One region of the Paraglaciecola sp. IT1134 genome, then DNA from elsewhere that is predicted to be linked to it. Evidence: predicted binding sites of a transcription regulator. Region 1 holds the regulator's gene; the other holds the start of a gene.

Region 1 (10,107 bases):
TCGGTGCCGGTATGACAGGTGGGTTTGCCTATATCCTGGATGAGCAGGGAGACCTGGAACATCGTATTAATCCTGAACTTGTAGAGATCATGGGCATCGAAGATAAAGTGATCTTGTCAGAACACTTACGTGGCCTGATCAACCAACATTATGAAGAAACAGGCAGTGAACATGCAGCTAATTTGCTGGCTAATTTCCATGAATTTTTACCCAGTTTCCGCTTGATTAAGCCTAAGACCAGTGATGTGAAGAATTTGTTGGGGCACATCAGTCGCTCTAGTGCAGAACTGCGCATTCAGGCTCAATAAGCAGAAGGATTAGAAACAGTATGTCTAAAAACGTATATCAATTTGTTGACGTTGAACGGATCGATCCGCCGAAAAAGCCAATCGTGGTACGTAAAGCCGAATTTGCCGAGATTTATCATCCTCTGAGTCAATCTCAAACCGAAGGACAGGCAGATCGCTGCCTGGACTGCGGTAATCCCTATTGTGAATGGGAATGCCCGGTACACAACTTTATTCCCCAATGGTTGGCCCTGGCCAACGAGGGGCGGATTTTAGAAGCCGCCGAGTTGTCTCACAAAACCAACAGTCTGCCGGAAGTCTGTGGACGGGTGTGCCCCCAAGACAGACTCTGTGAAGGGGCGTGTACCCTCAATGATGATTTTGGTGCGGTGACCATCGGCAGTATCGAAAAGTACATTACCGATACCGCCTTTAAGATGGGCTGGCGCCCGGATATGACAGGCGTGGTGCCAACCAATAAAAAAGTAGCCATAGTCGGCGCCGGGCCTGCAGGTCTTGCCTGTGCGGATATCTTAGTACGTAACGGGGTTAAACCCGTGGTTTTTGACAAACATCCAGAAATTGGCGGCTTGTTAACCTTTGGTATTCCAGCCTTTAAACTGGAAAAAGAAGTGATCCTGCGTCGCCGTGACATATTCACCGAAATGGGTGTGGAATTTGTGCTCAATACCGAAATTGGTAAAGACATTGAATTCGAGACTCTACTCAATGACTACGATGCGGTCTTTTTGGGCATGGGTACCTATAAACCTATGCTGGGTGGATTCGCCAACGAAAGTGCCCCGGGTGTGCATGAGGCGCTGCCATTTTTGATCGCCAACATTAATCGACATATGAAGTTAGAAAAATCACCTGACGATTTTGTGGATATGAAAGGTAAAAAAGTATTAGTCCTAGGGGGCGGCGATACCACTATGGATTGTGTGCGCACCTCTATTCGTCAAGGGGCACTTAGCGTGACCTGTGCCTATCGCCGGGACGAAAAAAGCATGCCTGGTTCTCGCCGAGAAGTGGTGAATGCCAAAGAAGAAGGCGTGGAATTCAAGTTCAATTTACAGCCTTTGGATATCGAGCTGGACGAGCATGGCAATACTTGTGGTGTGCGTTTCGTTAAAACTGAAATGGGTGAGCCTGATCCAGAAGGGCGCAGACGCCCTGTGGTAGTGGATGGCTCTGAACATGTGGTTGAAGCCGACGCGGTGATCATCGCGTTTGGTTTTCAGCCCAGTCCTGCTGGCTGGTTTGGCGACCATGGCATCATTTTGGATGAAAGAGGCCGGGTGCGCGCCCCGGCCAAAGGCAAATACGCCTTTCAAACCTCGAATCCTAAAATATTCTCCGGTGGTGACATGGTACGAGGCTCTGACTTGGTGGTTACCGCCATTTTCGAAGGCCGAGAAGCCGCCGAAGGCATGTTGGATTACATGGGGGTGTAATTCATTCCTTGAATCTGCAAACAAAAAAAGGAGCCTCGGCTCCTTTTTTGCTGTTTAAATTGTGATTAACAAAAGATATTTGTCTATGTGAATTAATGAAAGCTAAAATAAACCATTAACCACTATCAGTCAGCCTCCAATCAACGAGTACCCATTGCTCTCAGTAACTAATCAGCTTTGTCCCATCCAGCTTTTCTACATCACAATTATTGCCCTGGCCACTTCTGTCGATAACCAGAAAATCGCAAGCTTGATTCAGGGCTAAACAGAAGTGATGCCAGGTGCCTTTGTGGTAGTTCACGCCTTGGGTTGCCTGGGCTAGAAACACTTCCATTTTGTGCTGGTCAAACTCACCTTTGGGCGCGACCACGACCAGGTAGGGTTGCTGGCTTAGGGGCATAAAGGCCTGACTGCCAAGTGGGTGACGCTCCATCATCTGAATTTTTATCGGCAGAACAAGTGGGGTTGAGCGAAAAATACTGATGATGGCACGGCCGTTTTCGCTGGCAACATCTATATCGGCCAAGTCATGATAGCGCTCTGTGTAACCCTCGTTTATTGGGAAGTGCTTTTTGTCAGGTGAGACTTCAAGCACATCCCCGTAAGGGGCAAAACTGTCTGCCGTTAGGGGCTTTATCAGCATATTAGCCATATTACGACTGGCTATCTTTTCGATATCCAAAGGCACGCATTCGGCTGACACCGCCGTCAGGGAAGATATTCAGCCTCAGGTGACTAAAGTGCTGTTTGGGGGCGATAATTTCATGCATAAACAGATGCTCCCGATGAGCAAATAATTTAGTGCTGGGAATGATCGTCTGCCACTTAGCTGTGTCATTCAAAGCATCTGGGGCGTGGATAAACTCATCGCTGTCGCTCAATGTGCCTTCCAGGTTGAAAGAGTCCGGAAAGTTACCCTTAAAATGATGGGTATCGATGATCACTTTATTGATTGAGCCGATGCAACCAAGCTTAACAATATTCCAGTCTGGCCCCGGATCGCGGCGGCGCTTGGTTTCCCAGCCATCGCCCATATCTTTTCCACGTCCAGGCATAACTAGGTTGTTTTTATCACTGAAAAACATGTCGCTGACCAACAGCGATTTACCACCATTTTTGATGGAAGCCAGATCAATCAGTTCGCCGGGTAAAAACTGCTGCCAATCTACACGAGCTTCGCCATACACCCGAAAACGGGCCACTCCGCCATCTGGGAAAATGTTCAGTCTGACATGGGTCCAACACTCATCATTGTCTATTTCAAACAGGTTTTGGCTATGTGCCTGTACCGCTAAATCGCTAAGAATAGTGAACCATTGGCTATCTTCGTCGGGTTGCTGTGCACTGTGACAGGCTTGTATAGAGATACTTTGCGGGGCATTGCCTCGAAAGAAATTAGTGTCTACATCAACGCCCTTAATCACGCCCGGCACGCCTAGCCTAATGACACACCAGTCGTGATCCCGACCATTGTCCCGGCCATAACTGCGGCGAGACTCCCAGCCATCCATCCACTTACCGCGCTCGGTATATTTATCGTCGATAAAGATACTTCTACCGAATTTGAGTAGGTTTTCCATTTCGGCAAAAAAATCGTCACTACATGCCAGTGTTTCACCACCAAGGCGCTCACTGGCTAAATCGATGTATAGAGTGCTTAATTTTTGCTGTATCGCGTCTTGGCTCATTATTTTCCTGGGATCTTGGTTTGAATAATTAAAAGATGGCTTACTTTGTTTACTTACTTAATCAATGATTTCAATTAACAGGTCAGATACTGCGGTATCAACACAAATAAATTTGGAAAAACAATATAGTTAAAAGGCTCGGGACCATTAATGGCATTTTTTGATCCGATCTATCGCCAAATAAAACTAACCGGTAAACACCAAGAATGTACTCGCTATCTTGAACAATACTCTATTGCTTGTCACCCCCAATATGCATAAAATTTGTCATAACGCACTGATTACGCTACGTGGTCGAACGTTTACTATCAATACTCAATATTTTAAGTTTACTCAGGAAGGAACGTTATTAATTGGGGCCTGTTGCTTAGTAATTTGGTGATATTCAGCGCCAGCGCACGATTACTTTACGGCAAAAAAATCGCCCCCCACCAGGCATTACCTGACAGGCTAAATCTCATTAAAGGTAACATTCAGTCAACGGTTTTAGTGAGTATATTGATCAGTAGTTTTTTATCCTGAACCGAAACATAAAGGTGTTTAATCTCGACCACTAGGAGTTCATTCTAAACAGCTTTTACTGGCAGTATTGGGAGTAGACACCCTGCTGCGAAATACTGAAATTGAAAATATCAATTTTGACGTTTATCGAAACAAAAATGGGATAAATCACCCACAAGTTTGATGACTAGAAACTCTGGGCCGTCATTCACCTTAAACGGCAGCCCGTGTCTGGTTAGTCTTGATGGTTAGCAATTTCGCTTAAGGCCTGTTCGAAAACCGCTACCGGCTGACCACCGCTGATCAGGTGTTTGTTGTTAATGATCACTGCAGGCACTGAACTGATGCCATTGGCTTGATACAAGCGCTGGGCGGCTCTCACTTCGTCAGTGTATTTATCAGATGCCAAAATAGCGGACGCTTGCGCCTTATCTAAGCCGACTTTTTCGACCACTTGTAATAATTCTGAATGATCACTTGGATTGCCATTTTGTTTGAAATATAAATCAAATAGGGCGAGGTTAAGTTCGGTTTGTTTGCTCTGTTCTGCAGCCCAATGCAACAAGCGATGGGCATCGAACGTATTGTAAATTCTGCCCCCGCCGCGGTTACCGAATTCATAGCCCACATCCAAACCTCTTTGCTTGATCATGGCGCGATTCTGTTCGCTTTGTTCAACGCTTATGCCGTATTTTTCGGTGATATGTTCCACTATTTCCTGGCCTTGTCGCGGCATATTTGGATTTAGTTCAAAGGGTTGCCAGCTAATTTGTGCTTTAACCTCTGGCGACAAGTTATCTAACGCCTGGATCAACGCCTGGTAGCCTATGATGCACCAAGGGCAAGACACGTCAGATACGATATCGATTTTAAGGGTGGTAACCATAATATACTCCGGCTGGAAAACATCACATAGACCTTTGGATATTGGGAGCGACGAGCCGTTTTCAAGTGTTACCCCCTATCGGTCGTCAAATAGTTGTCACACAACGGCTGTAAATTTCAAGGTTTACACGCCAACCAGGCACACACAGACTGAATGCTAGTCATAAGCAATTAACCCCGGTGCCAAACGAACGGTTTGGCCTTCGCCAAAAGTGTTAACAACAGTAATAATACTGATTCGATACAAGCCGCTAGCAGCAAGGCGATGCAAATCCCCCAAACAAGCGCTGACGGGCTTAGTGGCACAGAGTAGCTATATTGGCTTAAGGTCTCATCCAGGATTTGCGGATTATGCGCAAACACCATATGGTAAGTGCGTGCAAACACCGAGCCGTTAAGGGCATTCCATTCGCTTTGCAGCAACACTACCCTTTGGTAAATTTGTTGCAGGCTTTGGGCATCTTCCTGAAACACTTTATCCTCATTTTTACGATAATGCGCAATCAGCTGTTGTACATCACCGGCGAAATAACGATCGGCAGTTTGTTGAAAACCAGACAGGCTTTGTTCTGCCTCAAGCATGTGAGCATCAACCCGTTTTTGGTACTGGTCGACAAAAGCGGGCACCTGAACCCCGGTTAGCAAACCCGCGGCAAATAAAATCAATCGCAGGTAATCTCGAACAATGCTCATATTCGCCTCCTATACCCATATACATTACCCCATACCTTACACAATGCATTGAATGTTGCCCAGCATGGTCACGACCTCTATAGTAACCCGAGATAATATAAGGGCTTAAAATTATGTTTACCGGGATCAAAAAAATGCGGTCACCTACCAGGGTGATCGCCTTAAGCGCATACCTGATAACGTTGCACCTCGCAGCGCAGCCTATGGGGAATGATTTATCCACGCCAACCCCAGCTAACCTGTGCCCGGAACTTTTTTATCAGCTGACGATTTCCGGGGATGCCCGATTGTGTCAGATTTTTGCCGATCAGTTGCCGGCATCCCTTTCATATCATAGTGATAATTCACCGGCTGTAACCGAGGCATTTTATCGCGCCCAGCTTAGGGAACCGTTAAAGGTCAGCAAGGTGAAAAACCGGACTCTGATAGAATATGAAAATCGCAATAAAATCATAGTGATATCCAAAGATGGCAAAGGTAGCCAGATAGATATTCTGGTCACTTCCAACTAATTCCCTTCTCCAACCTCTTTTGGCTTTTTGCTAACTTCGCCACGCGTTGAATCTGGCACTGTCTTTGCAAAGTTTTACGCAAGAACAGTCAATAACGTGTTTTGTCAATTTTTTGGCGGGCACTTGCAGGAGCGTGTATGGAACTGGCAATTATATTAATGATGTTACTGATCGTTGTCGCTATAGGTGCGATCAAATTAAATGAGCCTAGTTTGGGGTTCCCGTTTAAAAAGAAAACTAACCTGTTCACCCCGGTTGAACGCAGCTTCTTGGAGTTAATCGAAGAAGCGGTCGGTGGGCAATACAGAGTATTATGTCGGGTGAAGCTTAGCGATATCTTAGCCGTACGGGAAAAAACAGATAAAAAGGCCCTTAAAAATGCCCTTAGCCGGGCAAGTAGCCGACAACTGGATTTTGTATTGTGTGCCAAAGGAGATATGACACCTGTGGTAGCCATAGATTTGGTGCACAGCAACGGTAAAGAGGGATACAAAAGCCAGCGGGACTGGTTTGTCAGTGGGGCATTAGATGCAGCGCGCATTCCGCATCTTAGAATAAAAGTACGCTCTGGCTACACCGCACGGGATATTCGCGAATGCATCGAACACAAAGTGGCGCCCATGCGTCCTAAAGCTGGCAAGGCTCCGCTTATTCAGGGTACCAATGGCCAAATTAAAGATCCCACTATCGCAACTCGCCCTACCAAACCGTTAGGCCATCGCCCCATAGCTGCTTAAATACATCGTTTGCTATTCATTTGCTAAATGGTGAACATAAAAAAACCAGCGAAGTCGCTGGTTTTTTTATTTTGGCTATTTGCCTAGTTTTTAACAAATTCGATACCCATTTTGATATCACCACGCAATCCTTCAAGCATGGCTTCTTTGGCTTTTTGCTCGAAATCGCTCAACTGACCGTAAGACAGGATCTCTTCAACGCCATTTTTACCCAAACGCACAGGGTGTGAAAAGAACTGAGCATCATCGCTGTTGGTTTCAACATAGGTATATTCAACCACATTGTCGCCACGCATGGCGGCTACCAGTGATAAACAGAAACGCGCCGCAGCTTGACCCATTGATAAAGTAGCTGATCCGCCACCAGCTTTGGCTTCAACCACTTCAGTACCTGCATTTTGAATACGAGTGGTCAGGCTTTGAACTTCTTCATCAGTGAAGGTAACGCCCTCAACTTGTGACAGTAATGGCAAGATAGTTGTGCCAGAATGACCACCAATAACCGGGACATGTACATTGGCCGGGTTAAGGTCTTTCAAATTACCCACAAACGTTTCAGCACGAATAACATCTAAGGTTGTTACACCAAATAATTTATTTTTGTTGTAAACGCCCTTGGCTTTCAAGGTCTCTGCGGCAATGGCCACGGTGGTATTAACCGGATTGGTAATAATACACAGGCATGCTTGTGGACAATGATCCGCCACACCGTCGACCAGGTTTTTTACAATGCCGGCGTTGATATTGAACAAATCTGAACGATCCATACCAGGTTTGCGCGGTACGCCAGCAGGAATAAGCACAATATCGCTACCCGTCAAAGCCTTCGCCAGATCATCTTTACCAAAACCTTGTACCTTCACATCAGTAGGTATATGGCTTAAATCAACCGCTACACCGGGTACTACAGGTGCCACATCATACAATGCCAATTCGGAACCGGCTGGCAATTGTGTCTTCAATAATAAAGACAGGGCTTGGCCTATTCCGCCCGCTGCTCCTAAAACCGCTACTTTCATATTTATCTCCTGTAAAATGCTAATCAATTCGCGAACGGAACACTAATGCAAGGCTCGCAAAAAAACAATCAATTGCTAATGTGGATCCATTGTGATTTTGTATGTGTGGGCAAATTGCTTAAGTTCAAGCGCTGAGGCAAAATAGCCACTATAACCAGAGGGAATATATGGCAACTAATAAACAAGAAGAATTGATCAAGGCGTTCAAGGATATATTGAAGGCGGAAAACTTTGGCTCACAAGGTGACATTGTTGACGCCCTAAAAACCGAAAACTTCGACAATATCAGTCAATCTAAAGTATCACGCATGCTAAGCAAGTTTGGTGCGGTGCGTACCCGCAATGCCCGGGGTGAGATGGTCTATTGCCTGCCCCCTGAGCTCGGCATGCCGACGGCGCGCAGCCCTCTGCGCCAGCTGGTTCTGGACATAGTGCACAACAATGTCATGATCATCATACGCACCAGCCCGGGTGCCGCCCAATTGATCGCCCGATTACTCGATTCATTGAGTCAAAAAGACGGCGTACTGGGCACCATAGCCGGTGATGACACTATTTTTATTGCCCCGTCCGATCTCACTAAAATTGAAGATATCCGTGCGCGGGTGGAGGCCTTGTTCGAAAATGTATAAGTCCTGCATGTGCCGTTAGGGAACGTGTATATCGACCCACACTAAACGATGATCCGATGACGCTTGACGGTTTTCAATTAAGCGTCGCAGCGGGTCCTCACGGTTAGGCCAAAATACACCACTGGCTAACACCTTACCGGCTTTTTTAGCCGGCAATACATAATCTGCCCGCATTCGCCAAAAAGTGCTGTGACTGGCCCCATGGGGGTTATTCACAGAGTGCTGCTTGCCACCTTCACTCACTGGCACGAAACTGTTATTAACCAGCGGATGAGTGGTCAAGACCTGGATCGCGTCCTTATGGGCGTCGCCTTCCTCAGTCGAGGCATTTAGATCCCCTAGTAACACAAAGCCTTGCCCGCTGAACCCGCCGTATATCCCTTTGTCATCGTAAATATAAGCGGATTGCGGTGCACCAGATAAATAATCCACCCAAAAGCGAATTTCATCATGATTACGTTTACCGTTGCGATTTTCTGGCCCGTCAAACACCGGTGGTGTGGGGTGGCTGGCCAATATATGCATAGTTTGCCCGTCAATGTTAAGCGGTATATCCCAATGGGATTTAGAGGATAACCTGAAGACTTGTTTGGCTTTTTCGGCGTACCAATCTTGGCCTTGTTGATCTTTAACCGTGTCTATCAGGCCATCGGGCATATCTTTCCATAAGAATTGCTGAAATGTCCGTACCCGGCTTTTGTCTATGGGATAACGGCTCAGTAAAACCATTCCGTATTGCCCAGGATATAAACCAAAACCAAAGGCATCATCAGCGGCTCCTGTGGCCTTGCCGTCATGGTTTAGATCCGCACCAGAGCTAACCCCGGTATTGACAGGGGCGGTGTAGTAATGGGGGTAGTCAATCGGCGCGGCGCCTTGTTGCGGCACTGCTAAATAATTTTTAATAAAAGCTTTTACGCCTTTTTCATCGTCTGCGATGTAGTCAAATTCATTAAGCAAAATAACATCCGGTCTTGTGCGCTGAATGATTTCGGCAATATTGCGTATTTGCTTGTGGTTACCTGTGGCTAGGTGGGTAAACAGCTCCTGCCCTGTGGGTGATTGTTCAGCAGCTAGGTAATTACCCGCCTCCATGCTTACATTGAAAGTGGCAAAGCGTAACGTTTTGGCGTTGGCGTTGGCGTTGGCGTTGGCGTTATTTAAGGTTGTCATCAATAAGATTACTATTATAAATTGTAATTTAGACATGGTTCTTTTGTACCACAAAAATAAAAAAACCGGCTACAAGAGCCGGCTTTCAATTTAAAGTTTAATACTATTAGAAAGTGTATTTAACCCCAGCACGGATTTCCCAAAGTGACGCATCAGCCACTCTGCTCTGTCCCGCAGGAACAATAAATTTATTATATACATATTGTCCTGAATCATTGATTGATGCATCAACAACAGATTGCTGGCGAGGAAATGAAGCTTCTTTTAACACGCCCCAATCATCGTTTAACAAGTTGCCAAGGTTTTCAATAACAACAAACGCGCTTCCTTTATGCCCTTCGTAAAAACCAGCAAACTCTTGACTGATTTTAACGTCAAACTTAACCCACCAATCGCTGTTTACACTGTTGCGATCCATGATTTCACCGCGAGTCAGACCTTCTGAGTCGATAAACGCATTAAATGCGTCTAAATCAAAATCATCACCATAAATAACACTCGCATCACTTGTGGTTGGGATATA
Region 2 (6,717 bases), 150 kb from region 1:
CTTCTGGCCTATACCTGTCAAATAATCTGCCGTGGGGAAGTCCATGGAAAAGAAGTGTTCTTCCAACCATTGCCAAAAAGGCGACCGCCCAGTGTCATCACTGATCCCGCGCATTTCAGCAATAATGGTTTCGGCAAACCTATGTTGATGTTCCATCATAAACAAAAAACGAAACTTGGACAAAAAGCGGCCATTGGAGCCTTTGCGCGCCGATTCACGCAAAAACAAGGTACAAATCTCTGATACCCCGGTGTAATCATTACACAGGGTTAAAATATCGGCTGTGTTATATATATCCAGTTCTCGTGAGGCGTGCACCACTTTACTCAAATGATAATGGTAAAATGCGTCGTCTAAACCCACGCTTGAGGCGATGCCACTGGTGCCCACCACTTGGCCGGTATCCAGGTCCTCCATGACAAATAGATAACTTTCGTTGCCAGGGGCAGTGATATCCGAGGCAAAAGAGGCTTCAGACAACGTTATTTTGCTTTTCAGCAGCTCTTCATTGACCGGCAAGGAGGTAAACCCTATCCCGGATTCTTCTGCTATATCCAGCAACACAGGAAAATCACTGTGACGGATAGGACGAATAATATTCATGGGCGCTGACTCTTCTTTAGTGACTTAGCCGTTTACAACTTTAGCTACTGCGCGTTCGAACCGCGCTAAACCTTCCTGGATATCTGCATCAGGGATAATTAAAGAAGGAGCAAAACGAACCACATTAGCACCGGCGATCAGGCACATAAGTTTTTCATTGGCACTGGCCACCAAAAACTCACGTGAACGACCGGCAAACTTGTCATTTAAGGCACAACCTAACAACAAACCTTTGCCTCTGATTTCACTAAATACCTGATATTTATCGTTAATGCTTTTCAGTCCATCACGGAATAATTGTTCTTTGAGTTTCACGCCGTTTAATACCGCAGAGGTATTGACTATGTCCAATACCTGTTCGGCAACCGCACATGCCAGTGGGTTACCACCGTAAGTACTGCCATGGGTACCCACTTTCAAGTGTGCGGCGATCGCCGCAGTCGTCAGCATGGCTCCTATGGGGAACCCACCACCTAAGGCTTTTGCTGTGGTTAGGATGTCCGGGACAACGCCCAAACCCATATAGGCATATAACTCTCCTGTACGACCCATACCAGATTGCACTTCGTCGAAAATAAGCAGGGCTTGGTGCTGGTCACATAAGTCACGTACGCCTTGCACAAATGCTTGTGTCGGGCTAATGATCCCGCCTTCCCCTTGTAGAGGCTCCATCATTACAGCACAGGTTTTATCTGACATGATCGCCTTTAGGGCGTCCAGATCGTTGTAGTCGACGTGATCCACACCGCCAGGTTTGGGTCCGAATCCATCAGAATAGGCGGGTTGTCCACCCACTGTCACCGTAAAAAAGGTTCGACCGTGGAAACCTTGTTTAAAAGATATGATTTGATTTTTGTGCTCGCCATACTGCTCCAGTGCAAATCGACGAGCCAGTTTCAGGGCCGCTTCATTGGCTTCAGCGCCTGAATTGGCAAAATATACGCGCTCAGCGAAAGTCGCGTCAGTTAGTTTTTTTGCTAAACGCAATGCAGGCTCATTGGTCAATACATTGCTTAAATGCCAAAGCTTTTCACCTTGTTCTTTGAGCGTGGCAACCAACTGTGGGTGACAATGCCCTAATACGTTTACCGCTATACCGCCTGCGAAATCCAAATATTCATCGCCTGCCTGGTCCCAAATTCGTGATCCTAAACCGCGTACGGGGATCATTGCGGCGGGGTTGTAGTTAGGAACCATTACTTCGTCAAACAATTCGCGGGTAACTTGCATTTAGGTTATCTCCAAAATTTAGCTGCCAGAAGGCATAAAATAGTGGCACATTATTTCAGATAATAAACCGCTTGTCTGCATAGTGTTATCGGGTAAAGCCTTAATTTTAAAGGGCTTGTGTAAACTTGCACTAATAGTGAATAAGTATTTAAGTCGGGTTTATTCTTAAGTTCGGTGACCCGTGCTACTAGCACTCGTTATTATCATTGAAGGGGAAAAAATAGCCATCATGCACAGTGCATGAATATCTACACAAATAATTAACTTTTTGGTATCAATTTTCAGTTATCAAGTTCAAAGAGCGTAAATCTGTAGTTTTAAGTACTTCCAATGATCCCAAAGGCAGAGCAAAAACACGCAGATATTCCCTGGATTCTTCTTGATTGATCAGATTGTGATTTTTTAATATGCGATACTGGGCATAACCTCTGGCTTGTATTATCACCTTGCTCAAGCCCGTCAACTTTCCCAGACTCTGTTGTTGCCCTAACTGCTGCGCGGCGTCCTGAATAAACAACTGGCGGAGACCCATATGGGTGATAAGTCGCGCCGAAGTGGGGTCGGCGTACTTATCTAGTAGTTTAATGAGAAAGGCGCCGCTGGGCTCAAGCTTAGCCAGTGCCGCATGTTGTTTATGCTGGAATTTAGCATGGGCTAGTTTCATACTGTCAATCCGGATCTGATCAAACAGCCTGAAATACAGTTTTACCACTGCAATCTTTCCAAGAACCTGCAGCAGGCCTAAGGTAAAAGCAGAATTTTCTTCTATGGCGCTAAACACTGCCAGGCGCTTGCTAGCCATGGACGTGGCTATCGCTTGTTCCCAAATGCGATTTTTAATGCGGTGATAGGGATCGCTTATTTGCGGCAAGCAGCGCCTAACCGCTAGAAACGGTAGCACCATCTTTAGATTGTCAACGCCAAAAAAGCTTAACGCCACACGCAGGGTATTGGCGGTCAATATTCTACCTTTGCTATCTTTGCGCTGGTATTTAGGGGAATTGAGTAGTTTTATTAAATCTTTGTATAACCAGGGGATTTGCACCGCCAGCGCTTCAAGCCTGGAAATAGTGCAAGCTTTAACCGCCAGCAAGTCCAATAGCTCGCACATGACCGAATCTATCCCCAGTACTTTGTAAAAAAGGTTGTCAGTATCTTTGAGTGCTTCGACTAATTGTGCCTCGAGTGTGTGATGTAATTTCTCCAAGGTTGAGTCTAGATAAACTTGTTCTATTTGTTGAATGATCTTTTTATCGAGACGAGCCTGTTTTTCAACGGCCAGCAATTCTCGTTCGATAGCGACGCCTGGTTTTCTCAGCGGGTCAGTTTTTTCCGCCAATCGCTTTTTGATGGTCTTAAGATCAATAAAAAGCTGTTTATAACGTGCTTCGATTAGTCGGAAATTTTCCGCTTGTTGTGTCATTGAACGCTCAGGTGGCCCTTACTCAGTTGGCCTTAATTGGTTAAATAAGTCACATAAGTTGTACCGCATTTTAGGTGTACCACTAGTGACTGTTGTCAGCTTGTGATGCGTATAAAAAATTCTCCAAGATCTGCTTGCCACTGGTGCTAAGCAACGACTCTGGATGAAATTGCACACCGAAAATCGGAAAATGTTTATGCTCTATGGCCATCACCTCAGGAAGCTGTCCACCTTCATCGCACCAGGCACTGATGGTGAATTCCTCGGGTATGGTATCCCTGTGCAATAGTAGAGAATGGTATCGGGTCGCAACAAAGGGGCTAGTAACGTGCTTAAAAAGCGGTGTGGCACTGTGTGTTATGTTTGAGGTTTTACCATGTTTGATATTAGCAGCGCGGATCACCTTGGCGCCAAATACTTGGCCTATGGCCTGGTGACCTAAACACACGCCTAACATAGGTATAGAACCGGAAAATTCCTGGATCGCCGACAAAGTGATACCTGCGTCGTCCGGGGTACCTGGGCCGGGAGAAAACACCAAAAATCTCGGCGCCAGCAGGGTGATCTGCTGGCAAGTGATCTTGTCATTACGCACCACTTTTACTTTCTGGCCTAAAGCAACAAAATAGCGGGCCAGGTTGTGGGTAAAAGAATCGTAATTATCGATTAACAGCAGCATGCACAAATCATGTTGGCGGAGCAGCCGGAGAATATGTTCACGGGCGGGCAACAAATCCTATAGCTTCGTAGACCTTAACCAAGGTGATTTCTGCTCGGGCCCCGGCTTGTTCTGCGCCCACCGCCATGATGCGGTTCAGTTCAGCGCGATCATCACGTAGCTGTGCATATTTTTGCTGTATGGGTTCGAGTAAGGCGACTACCGCATCGGCTACATCGCCTTTTAAGTGCCCGTACATCTTGTTTTCATATTCTGGTACCAGTGATTCAATACTCTTGCCGGTTGCTCCGGCTAAAATGCCCAACAGATTGGACACCCCGGGTTTTTCCACCATATCGAAGTGGATCCGCGCATGTTCGTCGGAATCTGTCACGGCTCGTTTGATTTTTTTACTGATCTTTTTCGGGTCTTCTAACAATCCGACAAAGTTATTGGCATTGTCATCTGATTTGGACATTTTTTTGGTCGGATCTTGTAAGCTCATAACCCGGGCGCCGAATTGCGGGATGAAGGGTTGGGGAACCGTGAATACTGGTTGGTACAAATTGTTGAAACGCGTGGCGATATCGCGTGCCAGTTCCAGATGTTGTTTCTGATCGTCCCCCACCGGTACCTGATTGGCCTGGTAAAGTAAAATATCTGCCGCCATTAACGCCGGGTAGGTGTATAAACCGGCATTGATATTGGAAATGTTTTTAGCCGACTTATCTTTAAACTGAGTCATGCGATTGAGCTCACCCATCTGGGTATAACAATTCAATACCCAGCCCAATTGAGCGTGTTGCGGCACATGAGATTGAATAAAGATGGTGCTTTGCTGGGGATCGATACCACAGGCAATATAGAGGGCTAAACCGTCCAGGCAGGCCTCATATAAGGCCTTGGGATCTTGGCGCACGGTTATGGCATGCATGTCTACCAGCATATACAGGCAATCATGATCAGATTGCATATCAACCCACTGACGCAATGCTCCCATGTAATTACCAATGGTAAGTTGTCCTGAAGGCTGACAGCCGCTAAGTACGATAGGTTTGCTCATAATATTTTTTATCTATTTGGTTTGGTTAAACTGGGGTCATTAACTTTGGCTAATTCGTGGCGCATCTGTTTAATCACGTGGGCGTAATCGCCCTGGTTAAAAATAGCCGAGCCGGCAACAAACATATCTGCACCCGCCTCGGCAATGGCGCGAATGTTATCGACTTTTACACCACCGTCAATTTCTATTCTAATATTGTGGCCGCTGGCTTGGATCATTTGTTTAACCGTGCGCAATTTATCCAGAGTTTGGGGGATAAAAGCTTGGCCGCCAAAACCGGGATTGACCGACATCAACAATACATGATGCAATTTGTGCATAACATAAGTGAGGTGATCCACAGATGTGGCGGGATTAAGCACCAAACCCGGTTTGCAGCCAGCATCGAGAATCAAGCCAATGCTGCGGTCCACGTGTTTTGATGCCTCTGGATGAAAACTTATCAGGCTGGCCCCTGCCTCTGCAAAACTGCTGATCATGTCGTCTACAGGTTCAACCATCAAATGCACATCAATATCCGCCGTTACACCGTAGTCACGCAGAGCCTTACAAATCATCGGGCCTATGGTCAGATTAGGCACATAGTGATTGTCCATCACATCAAAATGGATAACATCGGCTCCCGCAGCCAATACCGCGTCTACTTCTTCACCAAGTCGGGCGAAATCAGCGGACAATATAGATGGAGCAATCAAATAGGGACGCATGGAAACCTCGACTTTAAAAAGCGCTACTCTACCGAAAAATTGCCCGAGACAAAAGCATCACGGACGCACTAAATAAGGGCGTGTGGGTCAACTTGGTGCAAAGTTGCACTGACAGTTAGCTGGTAGTATTGCGGCCTCTTCCGTGTCTTTAATAAAAAACAGCTTAATATCAAATGGTTACAAATATAGTCTTGGGGTTAGCCGGGAAAAAATTTTGCGGCATCAGTTTTGCGTAGGCATGAATAGAAAATAATAACAAATCGACAGAATTTACACATAACTGATTGAAAATATTAAAATTACAAACGGAGTCCACAAATGAAAACATTAAAAATTAGCGCCCTGGCTGGAGCAGTATTGGTTGCTGCAACTTTAAGTCAGCCTGCGTTTGCCGACGTTAGCGCCAATATTGGTGTCGTATCCCAGTACCATTTCCGCGGTATTCAGCAAACAACTGGAGCCTCTACTAGCGCGGGCTTGGATTATTCAGAAGGTGGTTTTTATGTTGGTACTTGGGCAGCTGATGTAGCCGATGGCTTAGAAGTTGATCTGTACGGCGGATATGGTATCGAGCTGGATAATGGTCTGTCGTTGGGTGTCGGCGCAACCACTTATCAATATACCGGTGATTTTGACTCAGCTTATAATGAAATTAACTTGAGCGCCGGCTTCGGCATGTTTAGCGTAGCTTACAGTATTGGTACTCAGGATGACGATGCTGGCCTTGAAATCGACGAGGCGGATTATACTTTCCTGGCAATCAGCGCTCAATACAATGGTTTTAGTGCGACCTTTGGTTCCTGGGGTGATGAATTCGATGGTGACTATGTTGAAGCCGCTTATGGCACCGAAATAGGTGGCTTTGATGTTGGCGTTGGGATAGTGATCAGTGGCCGTGATTTGGATGACGATGAAGCTATGTACTTTTCGTTGAGTAAATCCTTCGACCTATAACTTCACCTGCTAATTAATCTTCTACGCATACCGGGTATCGGCATACCGGGTATCGACATACCGGGTATCGAAAGATCCC

Evidence for each region. Region 1 encodes ArgR, which controls arginine synthesis, uptake and breakdown. Its sites were predicted from a motif close to ANTGAATANNTATTCANT; they were not measured.
Region 2: AC3RV5_RS03740 (aspartate aminotransferase family protein) is a predicted target of ArgR. The motif match lies at 1,969-1,986, and genes of this name have one in related genera.

Annotation. Positions count from the first base shown of each region.
Region 1 is NZ_CM176486.1:684,243-694,349, reverse strand. It holds gene gltB (glutamate synthase large subunit) at 1-308, shown strand, start outside; gene AC3RV5_RS03160 (FAD-dependent oxidoreductase) at 329-1,744, shown strand; gene AC3RV5_RS03155 (ureidoglycolate lyase) at 1,905-2,426, opposite strand; gene alc (allantoicase) at 2,398-3,432, opposite strand; gene AC3RV5_RS03145 (DsbA family oxidoreductase) at 4,169-4,819, opposite strand; gene AC3RV5_RS03140 (DUF2937 family protein) at 4,990-5,511, opposite strand; gene AC3RV5_RS03135 (hypothetical protein) at 5,646-6,023, shown strand; gene AC3RV5_RS03130 (DUF2726 domain-containing protein) at 6,161-6,760, shown strand; gene mdh (malate dehydrogenase) at 6,844-7,779, opposite strand; gene argR (transcriptional regulator ArgR) at 7,947-8,411, shown strand; gene AC3RV5_RS03115 (endonuclease/exonuclease/phosphatase family protein) at 8,427-9,584, opposite strand; gene AC3RV5_RS03110 (TonB-dependent receptor) at 9,691-10,107, opposite strand, start outside.
Region 2 is NZ_CM176486.1:837,778-844,494, forward strand. It holds gene astA (arginine N-succinyltransferase) at 1-603, opposite strand, end outside; gene AC3RV5_RS03740 (aspartate aminotransferase family protein) at 628-1,833, opposite strand; gene AC3RV5_RS03745 (HDOD domain-containing protein) at 2,108-3,256, opposite strand; gene AC3RV5_RS03750 (anthranilate synthase component II) at 3,339-3,935, opposite strand; gene trpS (tryptophan--tRNA ligase) at 3,973-4,977, opposite strand; gene rpe (ribulose-phosphate 3-epimerase) at 4,986-5,684, opposite strand; gene AC3RV5_RS03765 (TorF family putative porin) at 6,003-6,638, shown strand.